Regions from separate parts of the Lysinibacillus sp. NPDC097231 genome, predicted to be linked through region 3. Evidence: riboswitches for the same ligand, from Rfam matches in the RefSeq annotation. Region 3 holds a riboswitch; each other region holds the start of a gene.

What was found. A riboswitch is a leader RNA that binds a small molecule or an ion and turns the genes downstream of it on or off. The one in region 3 is predicted to bind lysine.
Positions count from the first base shown of each region.
Region 1: it holds a riboswitch for lysine, as region 3 does, so the genes downstream of both, ACIQXF_RS06300 (aspartate kinase) here and ACIQXF_RS15815 (amino acid permease) in region 3, are expected to answer to the same signal.
Region 2: it holds a riboswitch for lysine, as region 3 does, so the genes downstream of both, ACIQXF_RS02195 (transporter substrate-binding domain-containing protein) here and ACIQXF_RS15815 (amino acid permease) in region 3, are expected to answer to the same signal.

Region 1 covers NZ_JBIWDH010000006.1:128,833-134,862, reverse strand. Annotated here, with positions in the region: gene trxA (thioredoxin) at 139-450, shown strand; gene uvrC (excinuclease ABC subunit UvrC) at 619-2,406, shown strand; gene ACIQXF_RS06305 (hypothetical protein) at 2,499-2,699, shown strand; lysine riboswitch at 3,043-3,221, shown strand; gene ACIQXF_RS06300 (aspartate kinase) at 3,365-4,591, shown strand; gene ACIQXF_RS06295 (methyl-accepting chemotaxis protein) at 4,772-6,030, shown strand, end outside.
Region 2 covers NZ_JBIWDH010000002.1:81,490-87,519, forward strand. Annotated here, with positions in the region: gene ACIQXF_RS02185 (2-oxoglutarate dehydrogenase E1 component) at 1-1,222, shown strand, start outside; gene odhB (2-oxoglutarate dehydrogenase complex dihydrolipoyllysine-residue succinyltransferase) at 1,314-2,549, shown strand; lysine riboswitch at 3,256-3,442, shown strand; gene ACIQXF_RS02195 (transporter substrate-binding domain-containing protein) at 3,561-4,415, shown strand; gene ACIQXF_RS02200 (amino acid ABC transporter permease) at 4,604-5,329, shown strand; gene ACIQXF_RS02205 (amino acid ABC transporter ATP-binding protein) at 5,342-6,030, shown strand, end outside.
Region 3 covers NZ_JBIWDH010000027.1:2,280-16,383, forward strand. Annotated here, with positions in the region: gene ACIQXF_RS15805 (nitric oxide synthase oxygenase) at 1-862, shown strand, start outside; gene ACIQXF_RS15810 (CynX/NimT family MFS transporter) at 901-2,109, opposite strand; lysine riboswitch at 2,286-2,462, shown strand; gene ACIQXF_RS15815 (amino acid permease) at 2,623-4,005, shown strand; gene ACIQXF_RS15820 (response regulator transcription factor) at 4,723-5,415, shown strand; gene ACIQXF_RS15825 (sensor histidine kinase) at 5,420-6,355, shown strand; gene ACIQXF_RS15830 (ABC transporter ATP-binding protein) at 6,491-7,414, shown strand; gene ACIQXF_RS15835 (ABC transporter permease) at 7,431-8,096, shown strand; gene ACIQXF_RS15840 (Nramp family divalent metal transporter) at 8,192-9,457, opposite strand; gene ACIQXF_RS15845 (winged helix-turn-helix domain-containing protein) at 9,767-12,319, shown strand; gene ACIQXF_RS15850 (winged helix-turn-helix domain-containing protein) at 12,348-14,104, shown strand, end outside.

The DNA.
Region 1 (6,030 bases), on a different contig from region 3:
TAGTAAATTAACTTAATGCCTTTTTTTGACTCTTTTATCCTTGATTTTCTTAAATTATGCAATCTAGGCAGATTGTTCGCTCAAGTGAATTTATCCATGCTATACTACAAACATAGTAAGTTTAAGGAGGATTTCAAAATGGCAATTGTACATGCAACAGATGCAACTTTCCAGGATGATATTAAAGAAGGACTAGTACTAGTAGACTTTTGGGCTGCTTGGTGCGGACCTTGTAAAATGATTGGGCCTGTTCTTGAAGAAATGGATGCTGCAGGTAGTGCGGCTAAAATTGTAAAAGTGGATGTTGATAACAACCAAGGTACTGCAGCGCAATACCAAATTATGTCTATTCCGTCATTACTATTATTCAAGAACGGTGAATTAGTAGACAAAACAGTAGGCTTCCAACCAAAAGAAGCTTTAGAAGCATTTATCGCAAAACATGCTTAATCTGTAATACATGAAAAGTCGAGCCATCAATAGATGTGCTTGGCTTTTTTTCGTTATATAATAAAAAGAAAAAGCGAACATTATCATTAGTATTTACGATCTGATTGGAAGCTAAAGTTGTATATAAGAGACCAATGCAAGATTTTAAAAAGGGGGAGCAGGTAGGTAATGAATGATTTAATTAAACGCAAGCTTGATATTTTACCAGATCAGCCTGGCTGCTATTTGATGAAGGATCGGCAAGGAACAATTATTTACGTTGGAAAAGCAAAAATACTGAAAAATAGAGTACGTTCGTATTTTACTGGTACACATGAAGGGAAAACACAGAGGCTTGTAAGTGAAATTGAAGATTTTGAGTACATTGTAACTTCATCTAATATTGAAGCTTTAATTTTAGAGCTTAATCTTATTAAACTACATGATCCGAAATATAATGTCATGCTGACGGATGATAAAACGTATCCGTATCTAAAAATCACAAATGAAAAACACCCTCGTCTTATTACAACACGAAAAGTGAAAAAGGATAAAGCAAAGTATTTTGGACCATATCCGAATGCATATGCAGCAAGCGAGACGAAAAAGCTACTCGATCGTTTATATCCGCTTCGAAAATGTGTACAACTACCGTCAAAAGTTTGTTTGTATTATCATATGGGGCAATGCCTAGCACCTTGCGTGAAAGATATTGATGCTCAAATATACCACGATATGATAGAAGATATTACAAAATTTTTAAATGGTGGTGTTGAGGCAGTCAAAAAGGAGCTAGAGGTAAAAATGCTAGCGGCTGCGGAAAATTTAGAGTTTGAACGTGCAAAAGAGTTTCGTGATCAAATTGCTCATATTGATACAGTGATGCAAAAGCAAAAAATCGTCTCAAGTGATACAACAAATCGCGATGTATTTGGCTTTGCTGTTGAGAAAGGATGGATGTGTGTTCAAGTCTTCTTTGTTCGTCAAGGAAAGCTCATTGAGCGAGATGTCTCGATTTTCCCAATTTATCAAGATGCAGAAGAGGAATTCTTAACATTTGTTGGACGATTTTATGACAAGCTAGAGCACATTAAGCCAAAGGAAATTTTTATTCCACAGTCCATTGATGCGGCAATTTTAACAGAACTACTAGATGTGAAGGTGCTGACACCAAAGCGTGGACAAAAAAAGGAGCTTGTTGATTTAGCAACTAAAAATGCTGAAATTGCAGTAGCGGCTAAGTTCCAGCTTATTGAACGTCAGGAAGAACGAACAATAGGAGCTTGTGAGGCGCTTGGTGAAGCTATGAGTATTTCTACACCTTTACGAATCGAAGCTTTCGATAATAGTCATATGCATGGGACAGATGCTGTATCAGCGATGGTTGTATTTGTCGATGGGAAACCTGCAAAGAAGGAGTATCGAAAGTACAAAACACGCACAGCTGCTAAGCATGACGATTACGGGGCAATGCAGGAAGTAATACGTCGTCGTTACACGCGTGTATTAAAAGAAGGATTACCATTGCCAGATTTAGTGCTAATAGATGGCGGGAAGGGGCAAATGGAAGTCGCGCGAGAAGTATTAGAAGATGAGCTCGGCCTAGTCATTCCGATTGCCGGATTAGCAAAAGATGAAAAGCATAATACGTCACAGCTATTATTTGGTGATCCGCCTCAAGTCATTGCCTTAAAGCGTACAAGTGATGGATTTTATTTATTGCAACGAATTCAGGACGAGGTACACCGCTTTGCGATTACCTTCTTACGTCAACAGCACGAAAAGCATGCCATTCAATCTGTACTTGATCATATCGAGGGTATTGGTCCAAAGCGAAAACAGCAATTACTTAAGCATTTTGGCTCTGTCAAAAAAATTCGTGAGGCAAGTGAGCTGGCATTGCAGGAGGCTGGAATGCCTGCAAATCTAGCTAGCAATATATATACCTATTTTCATTCAGCAGATAGTTTTTTGTAGCGAAAGCAAAGCGTCAGCTACAGAAGACTCCCGCCTCTAAATGTGGTGAGAAAAAGTAGATAGATTTCCTTTTCCAAATACCTACTGAAATAGTGGAACTCAGTCTAAGAACGGAACGCCACGTCCTGTGGCAATTTATCTGTGCGAAAGCGAAGCGACAGCAACACGGTTTTATCTGTGCGAAAGCGAAGCGACAGCAACATGGTTTTATCTGTGCGAAAGAGAAGCGACAGCAACATGGTTTTATCTGTGCGAAAGCGAAGCGACAGCAACAACAACACACGACTGAGTGACCAACATCACGTTGGCCCAATGCCTCCGGCGGATGTCACGGATTTTCAAAGGAGGCCTGCACGAGGGCCGACACGATGTCGGTCATTTCGGTAATGCCACAGGACGTGGCGTTTTTACCGATGTAGGTCAGTTAACCGTTGTCACAGGAAGTGACGGTTTTAGGTTAACTTCCTACAAATGGCACAATTCAAAATTCGGACGCAATTTTGCTAAGGCGAAATTGATTTTATACAAGAGACATTGTCAAAGGATTAGACATGTGCTAAGGTTGTATATAACATTGATTACCAATATAACAATGTTATATTCGGCTATGGCTAAACTAAATATATTCACTATTTAAGTGATGATAGAGGCGCAAGGTTCAACAGTAGTACATTGGAGGACGAACAAGTCCAGTGAAAATGTATGAAAGGGGAGCTTGCCGAAGTGGAGCATCGTTGTTTCCGATGCTGTACTGGTTTTGCATTTAAGAGATGTAAGACTGTCGAATCTAAACGTTTCGGAGAGCTATCACACATGCGCAAATTACTTTTATTGTACATGTCTAGGCAGCTTTCACGTTATGTGAGAGTTGCCTTTTTGCTTTTCTTGAGACAAATATTTTTTCACAACAATTAACCTTTATGAGAAATGCTTTGACTAAAGAAGGAGAATGAGAAGGATGGAGAGAATTGTCATAAAATTTGGTAGTGCTACATTAGCATCAACAGAGCAAATTCATGAGATTGCGAAAAAGGCGATTGTAGAAAAGGACAGAGGTTTTGATGTTGTGGTTGTAACTGCAGCAATGGGAAGCACGGCTAAAGAAATAGTAAAGATGGCGCGGCAATTATCAGATGATGTGTCAAAGCGTGAACTTGATGTACTACTTTCAACGGGTTCACAGCTTTCAAGTGCGCTAGTTGCAATTGCTCTTCAGGAAGAAGGATATGATGCAGTGTCATTAACAGGATGGCAAGCAGGTATTCAAACAGAAGATATGCATGTCAATGCACGTATTGATGATATTGATGTTAGTCGAATAGAAGAGCATTTTGCACAGGGACAAATTGTAATCGTTGCTGGGGAACAGGGCATCAATTATTCACGGAATATTACGACGCTTGGTAAAGGTGGAGCAGAAACAACGGCTGTAGCCATCGCAGCAGCATTGAAGGCGGAGCGAGTAGATATTTACACAAATGTGGATGGAGTCTATACGGCTGATCCAAATCAAGTTACCAGGGCACAAAAGCTAAAAGAAATTTCCTATGATGAGATGCTAGAGCTATCCAATTTAGGCTCAAAAATTTTACACCCACGAGCAGTAGAGCTAGCAAAGAAGTTTCAAATCCCAGTTATTATTCGTTCGAGTGAAATAGATACGGTAGGTACTTTATTGAAGGAGGAAGTAGAAATGGAGAAAAATTTAATAGTACGTGGTGTTGCCTTTGAGTCAGATGTTATTCGCCTAACAGTTGGCTATGATGCTTATTCCGATGCTTCGTTAGCAGATATATTCACAATACTTGCAGAAAATCGGATAAACGTAGATATAATCGTACAAGCAATAATTGATGGCTTGAAACCGACAGTATCGTTTACCATTTTGAAAGAGGAATTTGCAGAAGCATTACGTGTTCTTGAAGACAGTAAAGTATCACTAGGGTTTAGTTTTGCTGATTTTGAAATCGGCTTAGCAAAAGTCTCTATTATTGGCTCAGGGATGGCGTCTAATCCAGGTGTCGCTGCTCGAATGTTTGATCGATTACGTCGTGAAGGTATTCCAGTAAAAATGGTCAGCACATCTGAAATAAAAGTGTCTGTCGTTGTACCTCAGGACGAAATGATTCGTGCAGCAAATGCATTACACGATGAATTTAATTTAGAACAAGCGCTTTACATTTAACTTCTTTCAGCTTTTGGTAGAGAAAGCGAAGCGACAGGTACAGAAATTGATTCATGAATAGGATGTGTCAGTAAATGGCATATCCTATTTTTGTTTACATCTTTTTAATACTTTATCCAATTTTATTGTTATATAATAAAATGTATGACATGTTTTACCAAGGAAAAGGTGGGAATTTGTATGGCGTTATTCGGTTTATTTCAAAAGCCAATAGATGAAAGCGTTGAGACACACAACGCTTTAGAAATACAAATATTAAAAAAGAGAGTTCTTGAATTGGAACTTGAGCAGGAAACCATTGATGTGAAAAATGCGATATTAGACTTCGTACTAGCACATATGGAGTTGATTAATTGTCAAACGACTTTAAAGGTTCAAAGTGTCTCGGCGAGAGTAGGGGATATTTCAGCAATGAGTGAAGAAATGTCGTCAAATACAGAAGAGATTCTTGCGGTCGAGCAAAATGTTAATGCAAATATTCAGGAAATAAAACAGCATTCGATATTACTTGTTGAAGAAATGGAAACATCCATCACAAAAGGAGAAATGGTTCAGGAGTTGTTAGCCGTAGGAGCTCATTCAACAAAACAGTTAAATGATGAAATGACTAAAATGAATGATATTGGTAAAAGTGTAACTGGGATTGCCGATCAAACACAACTACTAGCCTTAAATGCCTCAATTGAAGCAGCACGTGCTGGTGAGCATGGAAAGGGTTTTAATGTTGTTACGATGGAAGTAGGGAAGTTAGCCAACAGCTCGAAAAATTCATTGCAAGAAATGACGAACATTCGATCATTCATAGATAAGAAGGTGCAAAATACTATAACAAATATCGAACAAGTCGAACATTACTTCACTGACTTTTTAAATATAATGAAGGACAATATTGCTAATCTAACCGTAACAAGTAAAAATATTGAAGAAGCAGCGCACGGAATTCATCAAATAACTGCTGCATCAGAAGAAAATGTTATAGCTATAGATCGTTTAGCAGTAACAACGACGGAATTATCACACACAAGTGACTTCTCGGATATTATACAGAACCAAGTATCTGAAATGTTAAAGGCTATTGTACCGACAATTCGAAAGCCCTTAGAGCAAACAGTAGTTAGCCAATTGGCAGCTAGATTAATGGATCATGCTAGTTTTTTACGATATGCTATTCAAAAGGCTGGACATAAAGAAACTTTAAAAACGCATCATCAATGTGCGTTCGGGAAATGGTATTATGGGAATTTTGAGCAATATCAGAATTTACCAGAGTATCTTCATATAGAAAAACCTCATGAATTAGTACATACGGCAGCGCAAAAACTAGTGAATGAACTGTCAATTATTAATTTAGAAGAAATGATTCAACATTCACTTAATATTTTAGAAGCCTTTATTTCGTTAATAGATGTGCTTTTAAAAGAAAGGCATGCTCAACTATA
Region 2 (6,030 bases), on a different contig from region 3:
GCCAGAAGAATTAAAAGTAGAATTCCCACAAATTGATACAGCAGTTGGTGCGGAACGTTTAGAAAAAATTAACGAAGAGCTTTTAGTGTTTGAAGAAAACTTCGAGCCACAGAAAAAATTGGGCAAAATTTTAGAAAAACGCCGTGATGCATTTGCTTCTGCAAAAATCGACTGGGGTCATGCAGAAACGCTAGCTTATGCAACAATTATTCAAGATGGCACACCAGTACGTTTTACAGGTCAAGACGCACAACGTGGTACATTCTCTCAACGTCACTTAGTGTTACATGACAAAAACAATGGTAATGTATTTACGCCACTTCACCATATTTCTGGTGCCAATGCATCATTTACAGTACACAATTCTCCACTGACAGAAGCTGGGGTAGTGGGCTTTGAATATGGTTACAATTTAGAAAATGGCCATGTATTATCAGTTTGGGAAGCACAATTCGGTGATTTCTCGAACATGGCACAAGTAATGTTTGACAACTTCATTACAGGGGCACGCTCTAAATGGGGCCAAAAATCTGGATTTGTGATTCTTTTACCACACGGTTACGAAGGTCAAGGTCCTGAACACTCTTCAAGCCGCATGGAACGTTATTTACAAATGTCAGCAGAAAATAACTGGTTTGTAGCAAACTGCTCAAATGCAGGCAACTACTACCACTTATTACGCCGCCAAGCTGCTATGTTAGAAACAGAGGGTGTTCGTCCGCTTGTAGTTGTATCACCTAAGTCATTGCTTCGTCACCCATTAGCGGCAGCTAATGCTGATCAATTAGCAAATGGCTCATTCCAAGAGGTAATTGAACAACCTGGTTTAGGTTCAAAAACAGAAGCTGTAGAGCGTATTGTCTTAGGTACAGGTAAAGTTATGATTGACTTAGCAGAACGTGTAAAAGATGGAGAAGGCTTCGATCACTTACACATTGTTCGTGTAGAACAACTTTACCCATTCCCAAAAGAGCAAGTTGCTGGTATTATTGCAAAGTATCCTAATGTTAAAGAAGTTGTTTGGGTACAAGAAGAGCCTAAAAACCAAGGTTCTTGGAATTATGCATTAGAAACGTTATATGATCTATCAGAAGGTAAAAAGCTACGTTATGTAGGTCGTCCTGCAATGAGCTCAACTTCTGAGGGAGATGCAGATTCTCATAAAGCAGCTCAAGCAGCAGTTATTGAAGAAACAGTTGCCGAGCCTGTAAAGGTTAAATAATCACATATTAATTTTTGAAAGCCGGGCTACTTGCAATAGGCGGTAGCCCCTTTATGTGCGCAATGCACGTTAATCAAAGGAGGAAATGAAAGTGGCTGAAATTAAAGTCCCTGAATTAGCAGAATCGATTACAGAAGGTAGTATCGCACAGTGGGTAAAAAAAGTGGGCGATCGCGTTGAAAAAGGTGAATTCATCGTTGAACTTGAAACAGATAAAGTAAACGCTGAAATCATTTCTGAAGAAGCGGGTGTTTTAACTCAAATTTTAGCTGAAGAAGGCGATACTGTCCTTGTAGGTCAAGTTATCGCAGTTGTAGAAGCTGGCGAAGGTGCAGCACCAGCTCCAGCAGCACCAGTTGAGGCAGCACCAGCACCTGCAGCGCCACAAGCAGCTCCTGCTCCAGTTGCAGCGGCTCCAGTTGTAGAAGAAACTTCTGGTGAGCGTGTAATCGCATCTCCAGCAGCACGTAAACTTGCTCGTGAAAAAGGTATTGACCTTGCTGCTGTATCTCCAGTAGACCCTCAAGGTCGTGTACGTGTACAAGACGTAGCAGCTCATGGTACAGCTCCAGTTGCAGCACCACAAGCGGCTCCAGCAGCACCTAAAGCAGTTGCAGCTGTTGACGAATCACGTGTGACAGTTGAAAAAATGAGCCGTCGTCGTCAAACAATTGCTAAACGTTTACTTGAAGTAAAACAATCTACAGCTATGTTAACAACATTTAACGAAGTAGATATGACAAATGTTATGGCTCTACGTTCTCGTAAAAAAGACCAATTCTTTGAGTCTACAGGTTCAAAACTTGGTTTCATGTCATTCTTCACAAAAGCTGTAGTGGCAGCACTTAAAAAATATCCATACGTTAACGCACAAATCGTTGGTGACGAAATTCACTTAAACAACTTCTTTGATATCGGTGTAGCTGTATCAACAGAAGAAGGTTTAGTGGTACCGGTTGTACGTGACGCTGACCGTAAAAACTTTGCTGAAATTGAAGATTCAATTGCTGATCTAGCGAAAAAAGCTCGCGACAAAAAATTAGGCTTAGCAGACCTTCAAGGTGGCTCATTCACAATTACAAATGGTGGGGTATTCGGTTCATTAATGTCTACACCTATCATGAATGGTACACAAGCAGGTATCCTAGGTATGCATTCAATCAAAAAACGTCCAGTTGAAGTAAATGGTGAAGTAGAAATTCGCCCAATGATGTACCTAGCTCTTTCTTATGACCACCGTATTATCGATGGTAAAGATTCTGTAGGCTTCCTTAAAACAGTTAAAGAACTACTTGAAAACCCAGAAGATTTATTATTAAATTCTTAATTCCAAAAACTTGTCAAACCCTGCGATTGCAGGGTTTTTTCTTTTGATGAAAAGAATTCTAATATAGCTTAGTCGAAGTACGGATATCGAAGTCGAGTCAGGCGGAAATAAGAGAGGAAATGACCGAAAGAACTGCTAAAGTGGCGGTTAGAGCCTCTGAAATGATGCGTAGAATTCAAACCGATGGATAGAACCTTAGAAATGACGGTTAGAAATGTCAAAGTGACGGATAGAACCACTGGAATGATGCATAGAATTGAAAGTGAAGGATAGAACCTTGGAGATGACCGAAAGAACTACTAAAGTGACGGATAGAGCCTCTGAAATGATGCTTGGAATTCAAAGAGATGGATAGAACCTTGGAGATGATCGATAGAAGAGCCAAAGTGAAGGATAGAACCATCAAACCAACGGATAGAAGGTCATAGCTTAAGAAGAAAAGTAGAAGGTGCAAAAGAAATTATCTTTACTGTTCAACAAGTTCTTTAGAATTACTAAAATAAACATAGATAATAATAATTTGCGTATTTCTTCTATAAATCTACAATTTACTGATCAACTTGCAAAAGTGAATACTGGATTTAAGAAGAATAAAATCCTAATATTGTCATTAGTCAGAAAAGTGATAAAACTATCTTGACGAATAAGAATGTTTTATAGTAGAATTTATTTATCAATTAAATAAACAAACCTCACAGTTGTTCTTTTGTGAGGTAGAGGCGCGGTATTTATTAGGTCATTGTTGAGTACAAGCAAGCGAAGACGCAATGAAGAAGGAAATATCGCCGAAGTATAAAAGGAGCTCGTACTTTTATGCTGGGTCTGCAGTGAATAAGTGCAGGACTGTCCTAGTAAGTTGCTTTCCAGGTTTACTAGGTTGTGCTATCTCGGAAAATGGAAGTAAAAGTGAGGATTTGGGCAACTGTCAATTAAAGGTAAAGACCTAAGTTCACGACTTAGGTCTTTTTTAGTACAGTTGTCTTATTTTTTTACAGAAAAGGGGAGTTTTTTATGAAAAGAAAATGGTTGTTATTGATGGTGACCGTAATGACTGCAATTATGCTAGCTGCTTGTGGTACTAGTGACAAAAAGGATTCGACTACTTCTGGTGATGCTGGTAAAGAAGAGAGTGGTGGGCAATTCCGTATCGGGATGGAGGCAGGTTATCCTCCTTTTAACTGGACACAGCAAAAGGATGAAAATGGCGCAGTAAAAATTGCTGATAATGCTGAATATGCAGGTGGCTATGATGTGCAAATGGCGAAAAAAATCGCTGAGGGCTTAGGTAAAGAATTAGTGATTGTAAAATTGGAATGGGATGGTTTAGTACCAGCACTGCAATCCAATAAAATCGATGCTATTATTGCTGGTATGTCACCTACTGAAGAACGTAAGAAAACAATTGATTTCACTGAAAACTACTATACTTCTGATTTTGTAATGGTTATAAAAAAGGGTAGCAAGTATGAAAAAGCAAAATCAATCCAAGATTTTTCAGGTGCTAAAATTACATCACAATTAAATACGTCTAACTACAATGTAATTGATCAAATTAAAGGTGTACAAAAACAAACAGCAATGGATAGCTTCCCAGCAATGCGTGTAGCCTTAGAAGCTGGAAAAATTGATGGCTATGTAGCAGAACGTCCAGAAGGTATTTCCGCAGCTGCTGCAAATGACAAATTCACGTATGTAGCGTTTGAAGAAGGCTTTGATACAGATATTTCAAATACATCTATCGCAGTTGGTTTACGTAAAGGTGATGCAAATCTTGAAAAAATCAATGAAATTCTAAAAGGCATTTCTGAAGATGATCGCCAAAAAATTATGGAAGAAGCGATTCATCAACAACCAGCAGCACAATAACATGAATGCACGGACTGCTTGCTAGTCCGTGCAATTCATTTCATTATTATTTAAAGCTTACAAAATAATGATAATGTCTTAGCTAAAAGTTTCATAAACTAAAAGAAACAAAGCGCCCATCGAAAACGGTAGTTGGCTAAGGCAAGTATGGAACAAACAAGCAACGCAACGTTGTTAGGAGGAACATCATGAGTCTTGATTGGATTATCTCTATTGTTGAGAATAACTGGCAAATGTTTTTACGAGGTACGTTTTATACGTTACTTATTTCGATTATTAGTACAATTATTGGTGCATTCATCGGATTTTTTATCGGAATTATGCATACCATTCCGGTTCGTAAAAAGGGTGTAAAATTCTATAGCTTAAAGCTCATTAATTTTATACTAAAATGCTATGTTGAATTTTTCCGTGGTACACCAATGATTGTACAAGCGATGGTTGTCTATTACGGATTAGATATAGCATTCGGAATTGATATGAACTTTATTACAGCCGGTATTTTAGTTGTATCACTGAATACGGGCGCTTATATGGCAGAAATTGTACGAGGTGGGATTGTTTCAATTGATAAAGGACAGTATGAAGCCGCTTCAGCCATTGGTATGAACCATTTCCAAATTATGTTACATGTTGTATTACCACAAGTTGCACGAAATGTATTGCCTGCAACAGGAAATCAATTAATTATGAACATTAAAGATACAGCGGTTTTAAATGTGATCGGAGTGACGGAATTATACTTCCAAACAAAATCGATTGCAGGGAATAATTTCCGTTATTTCGAATCATTCTTTGTGGCTTGTATCCTTTACTTCATCATGACATTTACAGCATCAAGAATCCTATTATATGTTGAAAAACGATTGGATGGACCAGATGCCTATCAAAAAGAACAGAAAGAAGCACTATAGGGGGACGAGCAAATGACAGTGATTAAAATCGAACATTTAAGTAAATCATTTGGTCAAAACCAAGTGTTAAAGGATGTAAATTTCAAAGTAGAAAAGGGTGAGGTTGTCTGCTTAATCGGCTCCTCAGGTTCTGGCAAATCAACGTTGCTGCGTTGCATTAATTTACTAGAAACGCCAAGCGGTGGCCGAATTATCTACAAAGGTGAAAATATTTTAAATGACAAGCATAATATTCAAGAATATCGTACGCATTTAGGTATGGTATTCCAGCAATTTAACTTATTCAACAATCATAATGTGTTAAATAATTGTACGGTTGGTCAAATTAAAGTACTAAAGCGTTCAAAGGCAGATGCCGAAAAAAAAGCTTTGGAATTTTTAAAGATTGTTGGCATGGATCAATACGTGAATGCCAAACCAAGACAGCTATCCGGTGGACAAAAGCAGCGTGTAGCTATCGCACGTGCATTATCAATGAGTCCAGATGTGATGCTGTTTGATGAACCTACGTCAGCTCTTGACCCAGAAATGGTTGGAGAAGTGTTGAAGGTTATGCGTCAGCTAGCGGATGCAGGGAATACGATGTTAATTGTTACACATGAAATGGAATTTGCTAAAGAAGTGGCAGATCGTGTGGTCTTTATGGATAAAGGGGTTATTGTAGAAGAGGGACCACCATCACAGGTTTTAGTAAACCCTCA
Region 3 (14,104 bases):
GTTTTGGCAAACACTGCATGTTATAGATGCACGTGATATTTTAAAGGAAGAGGCTATATTTACTGCATTGCTTGAGCATATTCGATATGCAACAAATGACGGGAAAATTCGACCAACAATAACCGTTTTTGCATCAGATCGAGTTCGTATATGGAATCACCAACTAATCCGTTATGCAGGCTATGAAACGCAATCAGGAATCGTTGGTGATCCACACTCTGTTGAGTTTACAAGGGTATGTGAATCACTAGGCTGGCAAGGTGAGAGAACAGCATTTGATGTGCTTCCACTTGTGATACAAGTAGATGGTAGGGAACCACAAGTGTTTACAATCCCTGATGAATATGTGCTTGAGGTACCGATTCGTCATCCAGAGTTCCAAGAGGTCGAGAAACTAGGATTAAAATGGTATGCAGTGCCAATTATTTCGAGCATGCGCTTCCAAATGGCAGGTGTCGATTTTCAGGCAGCCCCATTTAATGGGTGGTATATGGGGACAGAAATCGGTGCGCGTAATTTAGCCGATTATGATCGCTATAATATGCTTCCAGCAGTCGCAGAAATCTTTCAGCTTGATACAACAAAGCAATCATCTCTTTGGCGTGATCGAGCCCTAGTTGAGCTCAATATTGCGGTACTTCACTCATTTAAAGAAGACGGTGTCAGTATCGTAGATCATCATACAGCTGCACAACAATTTAAGCTATTTGAAGAGGCTGAAGAAAAAGCAAATCGTGACTTGACAGGTAACTGGACGTGGTTAATTCCACCTCTTTCGCCAGCGACAACTCATATTTTTCATAAGCCATTTGTTAATGTTTACAATACACCGAATTATTTTTATCAGAAACCACCTTACTAATCGAAAAAAGGTAGCTCATGTTAACATGAGCTGCCTTTTTAATTCACATATTCATCTTTAGAAGCTCTCATTGAGCACAAGAACAGTATCATTACCACGACAACAAAGAGCCAGCCAGCGATGTTCCAGCCACCAAATAAGTCGTGCAAATATCCAAATAAGATTGGACCAATAGCGGCAAATAAATAACCTAATGATTGTGCAAAGCCTGACAAATCAGCCGCTTCAAAAGCAGTACGAGTACGTAGTGTAAAGAACATCATTGCTAAAGCAAATGAAGCCCCTCCTGCTAAGCCTAGAAGCACCATCCACAACACTGCGAGGCTTGTCCATTCCATAACTACCCCGATAAAGCCAACTAAATAAAATGATGTAAACATTAATACAAGAGGTCGTTGAGATGTCATTTTACTAGCAATAATAGGCACAACTAAAGCCATGGGAACCTGTGAAAACTGCATGATGGAAAACATCCAGCCTGCACGATCCGCAGGTAATCCTTGTGCGATATATATTTCAGGAATCCAAGCTGCGGTCGTATAGAATAATAATGATTGTAAGCCCATAGCGCCTGTTACTGCCCAAGTAACAGGTGATTTCCATAATGGTTTACGAGCTTTCATAGTCTTAACAGTTGGTTCAGGTTTATTAAATTTCAACTGTGGAATCCAAATTAAAATGGTTAACACTACTAGGACAAGCGCAATTGCCAATGCACCTTGCCAGCCAAGCGACGAATTGGCAATCGGGTAGCTAATACCAGCACCAAGTCCGGCTGTTAAATTCATCGACATTGTAAAAAATGCCATCAGTAAACCTACATGATAAGGGAATTTCAATTTAAGCAATCCTGGAATGAGCACGTTGCCAAATGAAATGGCTATTCCAATTAGCATAGTACCGAACACGAGTAAACTTGTCGTACCAAGAGAGCGAAGTACGATCCCCAATGCTAAAAGAATAGTAGATAAAAATAATGTTAATTCTAGCCCCAATTTACGTGCGACAATTGGTGCGAATGGCGAAATAACCGCAAAGGCTAGCAACGGGATAGTTGTTAGAAATCCCGCTAATACGTTGGATATACCTAAATCTTCACGGATAAAGGCAATAATAGGTCCAACAGCTGTTAATGGCATTCGTAATGTTGAGGCAATACATATAACGCCAATGACTAATAATAAGGTTGTACCTTTCCAGCTAATTTCCCTGCTAGGATTAGTAGTAGAATGTTCATGAGTAGTCAAAATAAATCCCCCCTGTAAGAACAATTATAATTGAACCACTATATCACTTTACCACATCATTAAAAATAGTAGAAAATTCATAAAATACGGAACATTACTCTGATTATTGAAATGTCATAGGTCGTATGATAAACTAGTACACATCATAAATTTAATATTTATATGCCTCATGTTTGTATTGAGGTAGAGGTCGCGATATTTAAGAGTATGCTAATGGAAATGACAAGCATTAGAGATATTAGTTGAAAGGAAATATCGCCGAAGTATGAGGGGACTTGAAACCCTCATGCTGGGGCTGTCTCCGAAAGGAACAGAACTGTCACGTTTGGATAACGTGTTGTGCTATCAATTTTTTTAGAACTGAGGATTAACTTAGCCATCACAGTGTTCATGTGATGGCATTTTTTTGCCTCTTAAATAGGAAGGAAGCTTATAGTGAGTGAAATAAAAGTAAATCAGCTCGGCCATAAGGCGCCTAAGCTGAAAAAAGAATTAAAAAGCCGTCATATTACAATGATTTCATTAGGCGGTACAATCGGTACAGGATTGTTTTTAGCCAGTGGTGGTGCCATTGCAAATGCTGGCCCTGGCGGTGCACTGCTCGCCTATGCATTAATCGGTATTATGGTGTACTTTTTAATGACGAGCTTAGGAGAAATGGCAGCCTATATGCCATCATCAGGCTCATTTAGTACGTATGCGACAAAATTTGTAGATCCAGCTTTAGGTTTTGCACTTGGCTGGAACTATTGGTATAACTGGGCAATCACAATTGCAGCAGAAATTGCAGCTGTCTCATTAATTATGAAATATTGGTTCCCAGATAGCTCATCAGCACTTTGGACAGTTTTATTTATTGCCGTTGTTTTAACGTTCAACCTATTATCAGTAAAAAGCTATGGTGAAAGTGAATATTGGTTTGCAATGATAAAGGTTGTAACTGTAATCATTTTTATTATCATTAGTTTCTTAATGATTTTTGGCATTTTAGGTGGAAACGCTCCAGTAGGTTTTACGAATTTCTTTATTAGTGACGGACCATTCCACGGTGGCTTCCTTGCTACTTTCGGAATTTTCCTGGCAGCCGGCTTCTCGTTCCAAGGGACAGAACTGCTTGGAATAACAGCAGGTGAAACTGATGAGCCTGGTAAAAATATCCCGAAGGCTGTTAAATCAGTTTTCTGGCGAATTCTTTTATTCTATATTTTGGCGATTGGTGCAATTGGGATGCTAATTCCATTTACAGACGAACGTTTATTATCAGAAGATATTGCTGTATCACCATTTACACTGGTATTTGATAATTTAGGAATTGCCTTTGCTGCTTCATTAATGAATGCTATTATTTTAACGGCTATGCTGTCAGCAGGGAATTCTGGGCTCTATGCGTCTTCACGTATGCTTTGGCAATTAGCCGTGGATGGACATGCGCCAAAGATTTTCATGAAATTAAGTCGTCGAGGTATTCCAATCTATGCTCTAACGGCAACATTAGCTGTAGGCTGCCTAGCATTTTTAGCTTCATTCTTTGGTGACGGTGTGGTCTATATATGGCTCCTAAATGCCTCTGGGATGTCTGGATTTATTGCTTGGCTTGGTATCGCATTTAGTCACTATCGTTTCCGTCGAGCTTTCGAAGCGCAAGGCTTGGATCCAAAATTGCTACCGTATAAAGCAAAGCTATACCCATTCGGTCCGCTATTTGCCTTTACAGTTTGTATGATTGTTGTTATTGGACAAAACTACAATGCCTTTATGGGTGATAAAATAGATTGGTATGGAGTCCTTGTCTCATATATCGGGATTCCGCTGTTCTTACTATTATGGCTTGGCTATAAAATCAAGCATAAAACAAAAATGCTTCCTTTAGAGCAATGTGATTTAAAAGTAGAATAATAAGTAAAAAAGCTGTCCTGAGAGCCAAAAAAAGGCTACAGGGCAGTTTTTTTTGATTTATTATGAAGTCGTGGTTATGCACCGAAACCCCTTACACCCATAACTGTTATTATTAGTCCATAGCTTACACCGATAAGTAAAATGACGGATAGACCCAAATATTTAGAAACGCCTTTTTCTTTTGATTTAATCCCCAATATACCTAAATAGATACTTATTATCCAGAGTAGAGCACCTAAATAAAAGTAAATTCCAAGAATGCCGTTTTTGCTTAACGAACATACGTAAAATAATAAAAGCCCGATAATACTAAGAGTAATAGAAAATAATCCGTAATTTTTGGAAGTCATTTTATCGGTCCTTTCTAAAAAATTGATTTACTAATAAGAATATACTGGTTAATTCTAGAGTTTACAAATTTGTACAGAAGTGTACTCAGGACCACTAAGGGAATATTAAAAAGGTGCTTTAGTTTTCTAATGGTTCTCTTCTTTGGGTATATAACCTTAATATGGTAAGCTGTTATAAAAATGAGTTATCACAAAATTTTTAAGATGCCATTTGTTAAAATGTATACCGTGTATATAAGTTGATCGAAAGTGAAGCGACAGCCAAAACGCGCAGCCGGAACGGAAATCAACTCCTAGTTGTGGTGATGATCCATAGAAATGACGAGATCTATATAAACGGCTTTATGTTGGGAAGAGGTGCATGAAAGTGCAAAAGCATATTTTACTCGTAGAAGATGACGAAGCCATTCGTGAAATGGTAGAAAACTATTTAACGATGGAGGGGTTCCTTGTTACCTCCGCAGTTAATGGAGAAGAAGCATTACAAAATTGTTTAAATAATTCCTATGATTTAGTGATCTTAGATATTATGATACCAAAACTGAATGGATTAGAAGTTTTAAAAATAGTACGGGAACAGGCATCACTGCCAATCATCATTATGTCTGCGAAGGATAGTGATGTGGATAAAGCGTTAGGGTTAGGATTAGGGGCAGATGATTATATTGCCAAGCCGTTTTCCATGTTAGAATTTTCAGCACGGGTAAAAGCTGCCATAAGAAGAGCTACAAAATACTCCAATCAAGTAGATAACAAGAAAGATGTATTAGTGATAGATAGCTTAACGATTGACATTGTGAATTTTTCAGTTGAAAAGAACGGACAAAAGGTGAAGCTCACTTCAAAGGAATTCGCCCTTTTAAAGTTATTCGTCACAAATCGAAATCGTGTTTTCACAAAACAACAAATTTATCAACTGATTTGGAATGATGCTTACTATGGAGACGAAAATATTATTAATGTACATATAAGAAGACTACGCGAAAAAATGGAAGACGATCCATCCAATCCTCAATATATTAAAACTCTTTGGGGAATTGGCTATAAATTTGAAGGATAAACCTATGATCATATTTCTATTACTAATAATTGTTGTGCTTTTAGGAATAATAATTTTTCAGGTGAAGGCAAAAAAGAAACACAATGCAACTATTCAATACATGCATAGAAAACTGCAAGCTATTATTAACGAACAAACGCATGAAAAAATTTTAGTAACGACAACTAATCAGGAGATACGGCAGTTACTAATTGCGATGAATGCCTTGCTTGACCACAATCAAAAGGTACTGGCGACACATCAAAAAATGGAAAGCTCCATGAAAAAGATGCTGGCTAATATTTCACATGATCTTAAGACGCCTTTAACAGTTGTATTAGGATATATTGAAATGCTACAGCTTAAGAACTCGATCAGTGAGGAGGAGCGGCAGCGATTGTTAACTGGTGTTCATTCGAAAACAATGGAGGTATTAAAAATTATCCATACATTTTTTGACCTGGCAAAATTGGAGGCTGGAGATACAGATTATCCAATGACAAAAATCAATATAAGTGAAATTTGCCGAAAAAATATTTTATCATTTTACGATATGGTAACGTCTATGGGGCTAGAGATAGAGATTGTAATACCAGAGATATCTTTGTATGCGCTTGGTAATGAAGAGGCATTAGATAGGGCTTTGAACAATTTATTGTCAAATGCGATTGCTTATGGGGCAGATGGTAATGTGATTGGACTTTCCGTAAGAAGTGATGATACAAACATTTATATTGATGTATGGGATAGAGGCAAGGGAATTGATGAATACCATATTGATAATGTTTTCGAAAGAATGTACACGCTTGAAGATTCCAGAAACAAATCCTTCCAAGGTAGCGGTCTTGGCTTAACGATCACCAAACGACTTGTAGAAATAATGGATGGCTCCATTCAGCTTTCAAGTATCCCTTATGAAAAGACCATTTTTACAATATCTTTAAAAAGAATGATGTATTGAAACTGCTAAGCTTGTAAAGCTGTTAACGCTTTACAGGCTTTTCTTCTGCACTTAAGAAATTTGTAAGAATCAAGTAATAAATTAGAGAGTTTCATTTTTTATAATAAAGATAGCCAAATTGAGGGAGAGATTTACATGACATATATTGTGAAAACAAATCAACTTACGAAAGTGTTTGACGGAAAAGAAGTAGTTTCCGCCGTCAATATGCATGTGAAGAAGGGTGAGATTTATGGCTTTTTAGGTCCCAATGGCGCCGGAAAAACCACAGTTATGAAAATGCTAACGAACCTAACGAAGCCAACAAGTGGAGATATTGAAATCTTTGGTGAAAAATTAACGGATCGATCATACGAGGTGCTGAAAAGATTGGGAACAATTATTGAATACCCGATTTTCTATGAAAATTTAACAGCAAAAGAAACCTTAGAATTACATTGCGAATATATGGGCTATTATGACAAAAAAGAAATTGGCCATGTTCTCGAATTAGTGAAACTAACAAATACAGAAGAGAAGCGTGTTAAAGACTTTTCCCTGGGGATGAAACAGCGATTGGGCATTGCACGGGCTATTATTACGAAGCCGGAGTTACTTATTTTAGACGAGCCGATTAATGGACTAGATCCAGTAGGCATTAAAGAGCATAGAGAGCTATTCAAAATGCTTTGTAAAGAGTATGGCATTACGATTATTGTTTCTAGCCACATTTTGGGGGAAATAGAACAACTCGTTGATACAATTGGCGTTATTAAAAATGGACGATTAATCACTGAAGTTTCAATGGCCGATGTTAATCGTAGTCAGGTAGATTATATTGAAGTCATTGTCAATGATGGGAATAAGGCGGCTTTTATTATAGAAAATAAATTAAATATTACTAATTTCAAACTAATTGATGGTAATTGTATTCGAATATATGAATCGACAGCTTCACAAAAGGTACTAACTAAAACATTGATTGAGCATGATATTGAAATTGAGGGAATTAGTAAAAAAACAAGCTCATTAGAGGATTATTTCTTGAAGTTAATCAATGGGGGTGTAGCTAGTGCTTAACTTAATGCGTCTGGAGATGAAAAAATTTCATATTGGTTCATATATAAAACGAGCTATCTTCGCAAATTTTGTGATATTAGCTATTATGTTTATGCTGTTATTTATCACAAAAATAGAGGGAGATCCAGGCTTTGAAAATTATCAGACTGTTTTAAGCCTTATAGATTCAACTGTAAGAGCAGTATTTATTATTTTTGCTAGTGCATTAATTGCCAAACTTATTATTGGCGAGTTCAAATATAAAACAATCACTTTAGCATTTATGTATCCAATAAATAGAAAGAAAATAATTGCTTCCAAACTGGCTATTGTGGTCCTTTTTACCTTTAGTGCAATCATTGTATCAAATATTTTTGTGACAGCAGTTTTTTGTTCTATTGGTAGTAATTTTCATTTACTTTCAGATACATTAACGATTTCTTTAATCATCCAACGAATCCCTATTGTAATAATGAATGCAATTGCAGCATCCTGCATCGCATTAATACCATTGTATTTTGGTATGAAAAAATACTCCATTCCGGTAACCATAATTTCATCTATTTTCATTGTATCGATTGTATCATCCAATACAGGGAATTTCTCTCTAAATGATATTATTTTCATACCAATTATTTTAGCAATTATCGGTATAAGCGTGGCCTATGCATCATTTCGAAAAATTGAGAAGATGGATATTTGAGGATAAAAAGGGAGGGCCTCTGAACATGTAGGGGCCTGTCATAACGAAAATGCCAGACGTAAAACCAAATAAAAGGTTTTATGTCTGGCATTTTTTTAAGCAAATATCGTTTGCCATATTAAATAAATATTTAAAGTGACTACAATTACCACTACAAACCATCCTAAAATTGTTGTAATACGATGGTTAACTAGATTTCCCATGATATTTCTTTTGCTTGTAAACATCACAAGCGGAACAAGAGCAAATGCAATCCCAAAGGATAAAATAACCTGGCTTAGGACAAGTGCATAGGTTGCATTAACACCAGATGCAATAATAACCAAAGGAGGTAACATTGTAATAGCTCGACGTAAATAGAGCGGAATTTTTTTTCTAATGAAGCCTTGCATGACAACATCGCCTGCTAGTGTACCAACTGAAGAGCTAGCAAGACCTGCAATAAGAAGACCAAGACCAAATGATACTGCCGCCATTGGACCAAGAGCATCTTTTAAGCCTTCATAAGCAATATCCAAATCCTCTACAACTACACCTTGTGTATGAAATACTGCTGCGGCAATAACGAGCATACTCATATTGATTGCACCGGCAATAATCATCGCAATAATTATATCAATAAACTCAAAACGGAAAATACGTCTTTTTTCATCATCATTGCGTCCAACAATACGACTTTGTGTTAATGAAGAATGCAAGTAAATAGCGTGCGGCATGACCGTGGCCCCTAAAATACCTGTTGCAAGCAAAATGGAGTCTACTCCTTCAAAGCGTGGCGTGAACATCCCAATTGTGACTTCACCCCAATTTGGCTGTGCCAAAAATGTCTGGAATGCAAATGCTAGTACGACAATTAGTACCATGCCAGAAATACCTGCTTCAAATGCTCTAAAGCCTCTGCGTTGTAATTCTAAAATGGCAAATGATCCAACTGCTGTAATAAGCGCTGCTGGTAACATCGGAATATTGAATAATAAGTAAAGTCCTAAAGCAGCACCTATAAATTCCGCAAGGTCCGTTGCAATTATTACTAGTTCAGCTTGTATCCATAAGAAAATAGATGTTTTTTTAGAAAAATGCTCACGGGCAATTTCAGGTAAATTTTTTCCGGTTGCAATTCCAAGCTTTGCAGACAAGGATTGAATTAAAACCGCCATTAGATTAGAAAAGGCGATTACCCAAAGCAGTAAATACCCATATTGTGAACCTGCTGTAATATTAGTAGCGAAGTTGCCTGGATCGATATAGGCAACAGCAGCGATAAAGGCTGGGCCAAGAAACGGTAAAATTCGTCGCCAGCCTTTTATATCTCCATCCAAAACCGCCTCAGCAGACGATTTTGTTATTTTTTTGTAACCCATATTGTTCCCTCGTTTCAAAAAGTATCGTATGAGAAATAAAGTTTCCTGGAGGAAAATGATATATTGCTATTTTATAGCTAATGTAAAAAAATGTGAAGGAGTTTGCTCATTTTTTTTGAAAAATGTATTGTGAGTAAGTATGTACTAATTTGAATGTAAGGTTAGTAAGCATAAAACTGTTAATATTCATTTTGTATTCTATTAGTAAAAAATAGATTAAAGTGATTCTTATTATTTATACAAAAAATGAATAACAGCAGGAATACTATTAAAAATCTCGAAATATTGATTAAAGAAAGGGGGAGAAGAATGATGGAAATGCTATGGGTGAATTCAAAAATTACAATTCCTCGCCCTGTGCCAAATGTTATTGAAAGAAAAAAATTATTTGCCGTTCTTTCAAATAATCGTATGAAAAAATTAACCATTGTACGAGCACCAGGGGGATATGGAAAAACAACACTTCTTAGCCAATGGTTCTCCCAGATTGCCGAAGCTATTGCGTGGTTTTCTATTGATGGTAGCGATAATGAGCCAAAACGATTTTTAAAATATCTTATACATACTCTGTCTTTGGGAATAAATGAAGACTTAGATAACAAGCTAAGTCCCTTAATAGATAAAGCATATTCGTTCGAATTTATTGTAGATGCTATTTTACATGAACTTGATGTATACGAAAGTAATATTCATATTGTTCTCGATAATTTCCATGCTATACAGCATCCTTCAATTTATGAAATACTTATACGTTTGATAGAATATTTGCCGAGTAATGTTCGAATTTTTATAACGACTCGAACGAAATTATCACTGCCAATAGCTAACTGGCATGTGAAAGGATGGATGTTGGAAGTTGGTACAGATCAACTTTGCTTTGACTTGGAGGAACTCATTAATTTTTTTGGAGATAATTCTTCTAATGAATATCAAATTGGAGAACTGAAACAAGTATTAAAAAAAACTGAGGGCTGGGCGGCTGGTATACAATTTATAAAATTATCGGCAGCTCCTTTTTTTGATGGACAGAGTAGTGCAGAGTTATTAAAGAATGCAAGTCTTTATATTAATGAATATTTTATGCAAGAGATACTCGCACCAATAGCATTAACCACTCAAGATTTTCTAATACGAAATTCGATTTTAAATAGATTAGAGCCAGATATTTGTAATGCTATTACAAGTGGGCCTGAAAGTTTAAATATATTCAAGGAATTAGCTGAAAATGGAGTATTTCTTGTACCTTTACAGGGAAATAAACCTACTTTCCGTTACCATCGTTTATTTAAGGAAGCTTTACTGGAAGAACTAAAAAAACGCTATTCCCATAATACGATAATTTCACTGTATCGAAATGCAGCGATAATTTTGTGTGAAAAGGGTGACTATGTTTCAGCCATTGACCTTGCATTAGGTGGTGAATTATATGAAATGGCAAATGAATGGATTCAGACTTATTTAGTGGAAATTTTTGCTGAAGGACAAACATTATTATTCGGACAATGGGTACAGCAATTAAGAAATGCCAATTTTCCAGTAGATATTAATACACTTGTTTTGTATATCACAACTTTATTTTCTATGCATGAAATTGAAACAGCTAATGAAATAATAGAGGAGTTACTTTTTAAACAAGATGCTTCTAAATGGATGGATGGCTTTAAATTTATTGCTGTGACAAAAATCTTTGAGATTATTAATGCTTATGTCACTTTTATGAAAGACGGGGATTTAGAAAAAGCAAAGGTAGGATTATTAACACCAGTAAATGTAAGAAAAGAAAAATCACCTTTATATAATATATCATTAAAATATAATCAATTTGAGCCTAGAATTTTGCGTACCATTGCAGGATCAAAAGGTAAATTCCTACCATTCGACAAAATAGATGAACTTATTCAGGTGCTTAGTGAAAGTGAAATTAAAGAACGAAATATTACAGGTTTTACTTATGGCCTATTGGCAGAAATATTATATGAAACGAATGATTTAGTTCGGGCAAGTAAGGAATTAGAGATTGGTTTGCAGTATGGATTGCGCTTTCAAGATCCAGGGCTTTTTATACCGATGTATCTCTTAAAGACACGAATACTCGTTTCTGAAAAACGCTTTGAAGACGCACGTATTTTATTAGTTGAAGCTATGAAAGAGACTGAACAATCTTATTGGATTGGTGTGCTATATATAATGAAAGCTCAAACGTTTTTATTGGAAGGGAAAATTTCACATGCTCAACAAGAGCTTTATAAGGTTACTGATTATATCAATTACAAAATTGCTTCCAAGCTTCCTTTTCATCTTTTTATCCAAGGTCGAATACTATTGGCAAAAGGTCAGACAGAAGTGGCATTGCAAATGGCAGTGCGTACCAAAGAGGGAGCTATACAAGAAAAACAAATTGGCACAATGATAGAGGCAGGAATATTTGAGGCAATTTGCCACCTTGAGCTAGAGCAAGAGGATTCAGCATTATTGGTGTTACACGATACCCTTAGTCACGGCGCTCAATATGGATATTATCGCTCTTTTTTAGAAGATGAAGCGGTATTCCCCTTGCTTCATAAATACTGGAATGTACGACAAAATGATAAGAGTGAGAAATTCAATTCTGTACCAATGAATTATGTGGAAGAGTTACTGCAATATAGTCCATTTACAGATGAGGGGTATGCCGTCTTTACACCTAGAGAAATGGATGTCTTACAATTACTGACTAAGGGAGCATCCAATAGTGAGATTGCTCACCAACTTTTACTTTCAGAGGGGTCAATCCGTGTTTATCTAACAGCAATATACAGTAAGATAGGAGTGAAATCCCGCACCAAGGCGATTATTTGGGCCAAAGAATGGTTAGGCCTTTAAACTTGTAGAAAAGAAGGAGGTTAAAGCTATGCCCAATATTTTGTTAGCCTCAAAAACAGCAGTACCTAAAATAAATAATCATATTATTGAAAGAGAACGCTTAACAAAAATCCTTCAACAAAATGATATGGCCAAACTAATTGTAATACGCGCTCCAGCAGGATATGGAAAAACGACAATGCTCAGCAGCTGGATGAATCAGCTCGATTCAGCTGTCGCATGGTATACAGTTGACCAAACAGATAATGACCCCATCCGGTTTTGGAAATATTTAACGCATTCAGTTTATAGTGCACTACATCATGAATCAGCCTCTCAGATAAGGTCCTTGCTCCATACTCAGCCACAGTTACCATTAGAAAATTTAGTAGACTCTTTACTAAATGAATTATTTGCGTGTGAAAAAATTCATATCATTATTGATGATTATCATCATATTGAAAAAGTTTCGATTCATCATATGATGAATCGTTTAATTGATTTTTTACCAGATCATTGCACTGTTTATTTGACTAGTCGGTCGAGTATTTCATTGCCAGTTGCTAGATGGCGATTAAGCTATTGTATGCTTGAAATGGATGCAAAACACCTTTTGTTTACATATGAAGAGACTAATCAATTTTATGAAAAACAAAAGATACAACTGAGTAATACCGAACTGCAGAATGTGTTTGCTGTTACAGAGGGCTGGGCAACGGGTTTACAATTAACAAGCTTATCAACTGTTAAAAATGCTACTGGTGAGTGGCAAGTTGAGCAATTACGAAGGAATGATTCGAACATTGCACAATTTCTTATGAATGAGGTTCTATCTAAGCTTGCTCCACCTATACAAAATTTTCTTCTTTACACTTCTCTTTTGGAGCATTTAACTCCTGATATATGTAATCTCTTAACGAACCGTACAGATTCTCAACAAGTATTATTAGAGCTTGAAAAGCAAGGGTTTTTCATTAGTAGAATCGGTACGAAAGAGCAGATTTTTAAATATCATAATTTGTTAAAAATGACATTGCGCAAAGAATTAGACAGAAAATGCCCTCAGAATGTCATTGTAGATTTATATGAGAAAGCTACCAATGCTTTATATATAAATGGGAATTTTATATGCGCAATTGAACTGGCATTAAACGGTGAATTATATGCTAGGGCAGAACAATGGATTTACGAGCATATCGTAGCGGTTCTTTCTTGCGGTCACTCTACTTCATATGTAACTTGGATTCGAAAATTATTAAAGAGTGGGTATGACGTGCATCCGGAAATAATGGTTATGTATGCCTATACATTAGCCGCTTTACATGACTTGGAAGATGCATATCGTGTTATTGAGGAGCTAGAACAAAAGCACAGGACTAATCAATGGATGGACCGAGCTGAATATACTTCTGCTGTCGATGACTTCTTAGGTGTGAAAGCATATATTCTCGTTATGTTAAAAGGCGATTTGGCACAGGGAGGAGAATTTATTCGGCAAAGACTGGAAAGGAAGCCGAAAAAATCGAAATGGGATGCTATTTTTACACAGTATAATCAAAAAGAGCATGCCTTATTTCGAACAAATATAGGCTACAAAGGTAAACTCCTTTCAGATGAAAAGGCAATGTCCTTTTTTGTTAAGTTTCGATCGGGTGAATTTAAAGAATTAAGCATGACTGGCTATAGTTATGGCATGCGTGCAGAAAAACTATATGAATGGAATCGCTTCGATGAGCTCTCAACGGAATTAGAGGAGGCATTACGGTCAGGTCATCAATTCCGAGACTCGGGATTATTAGTACCTAT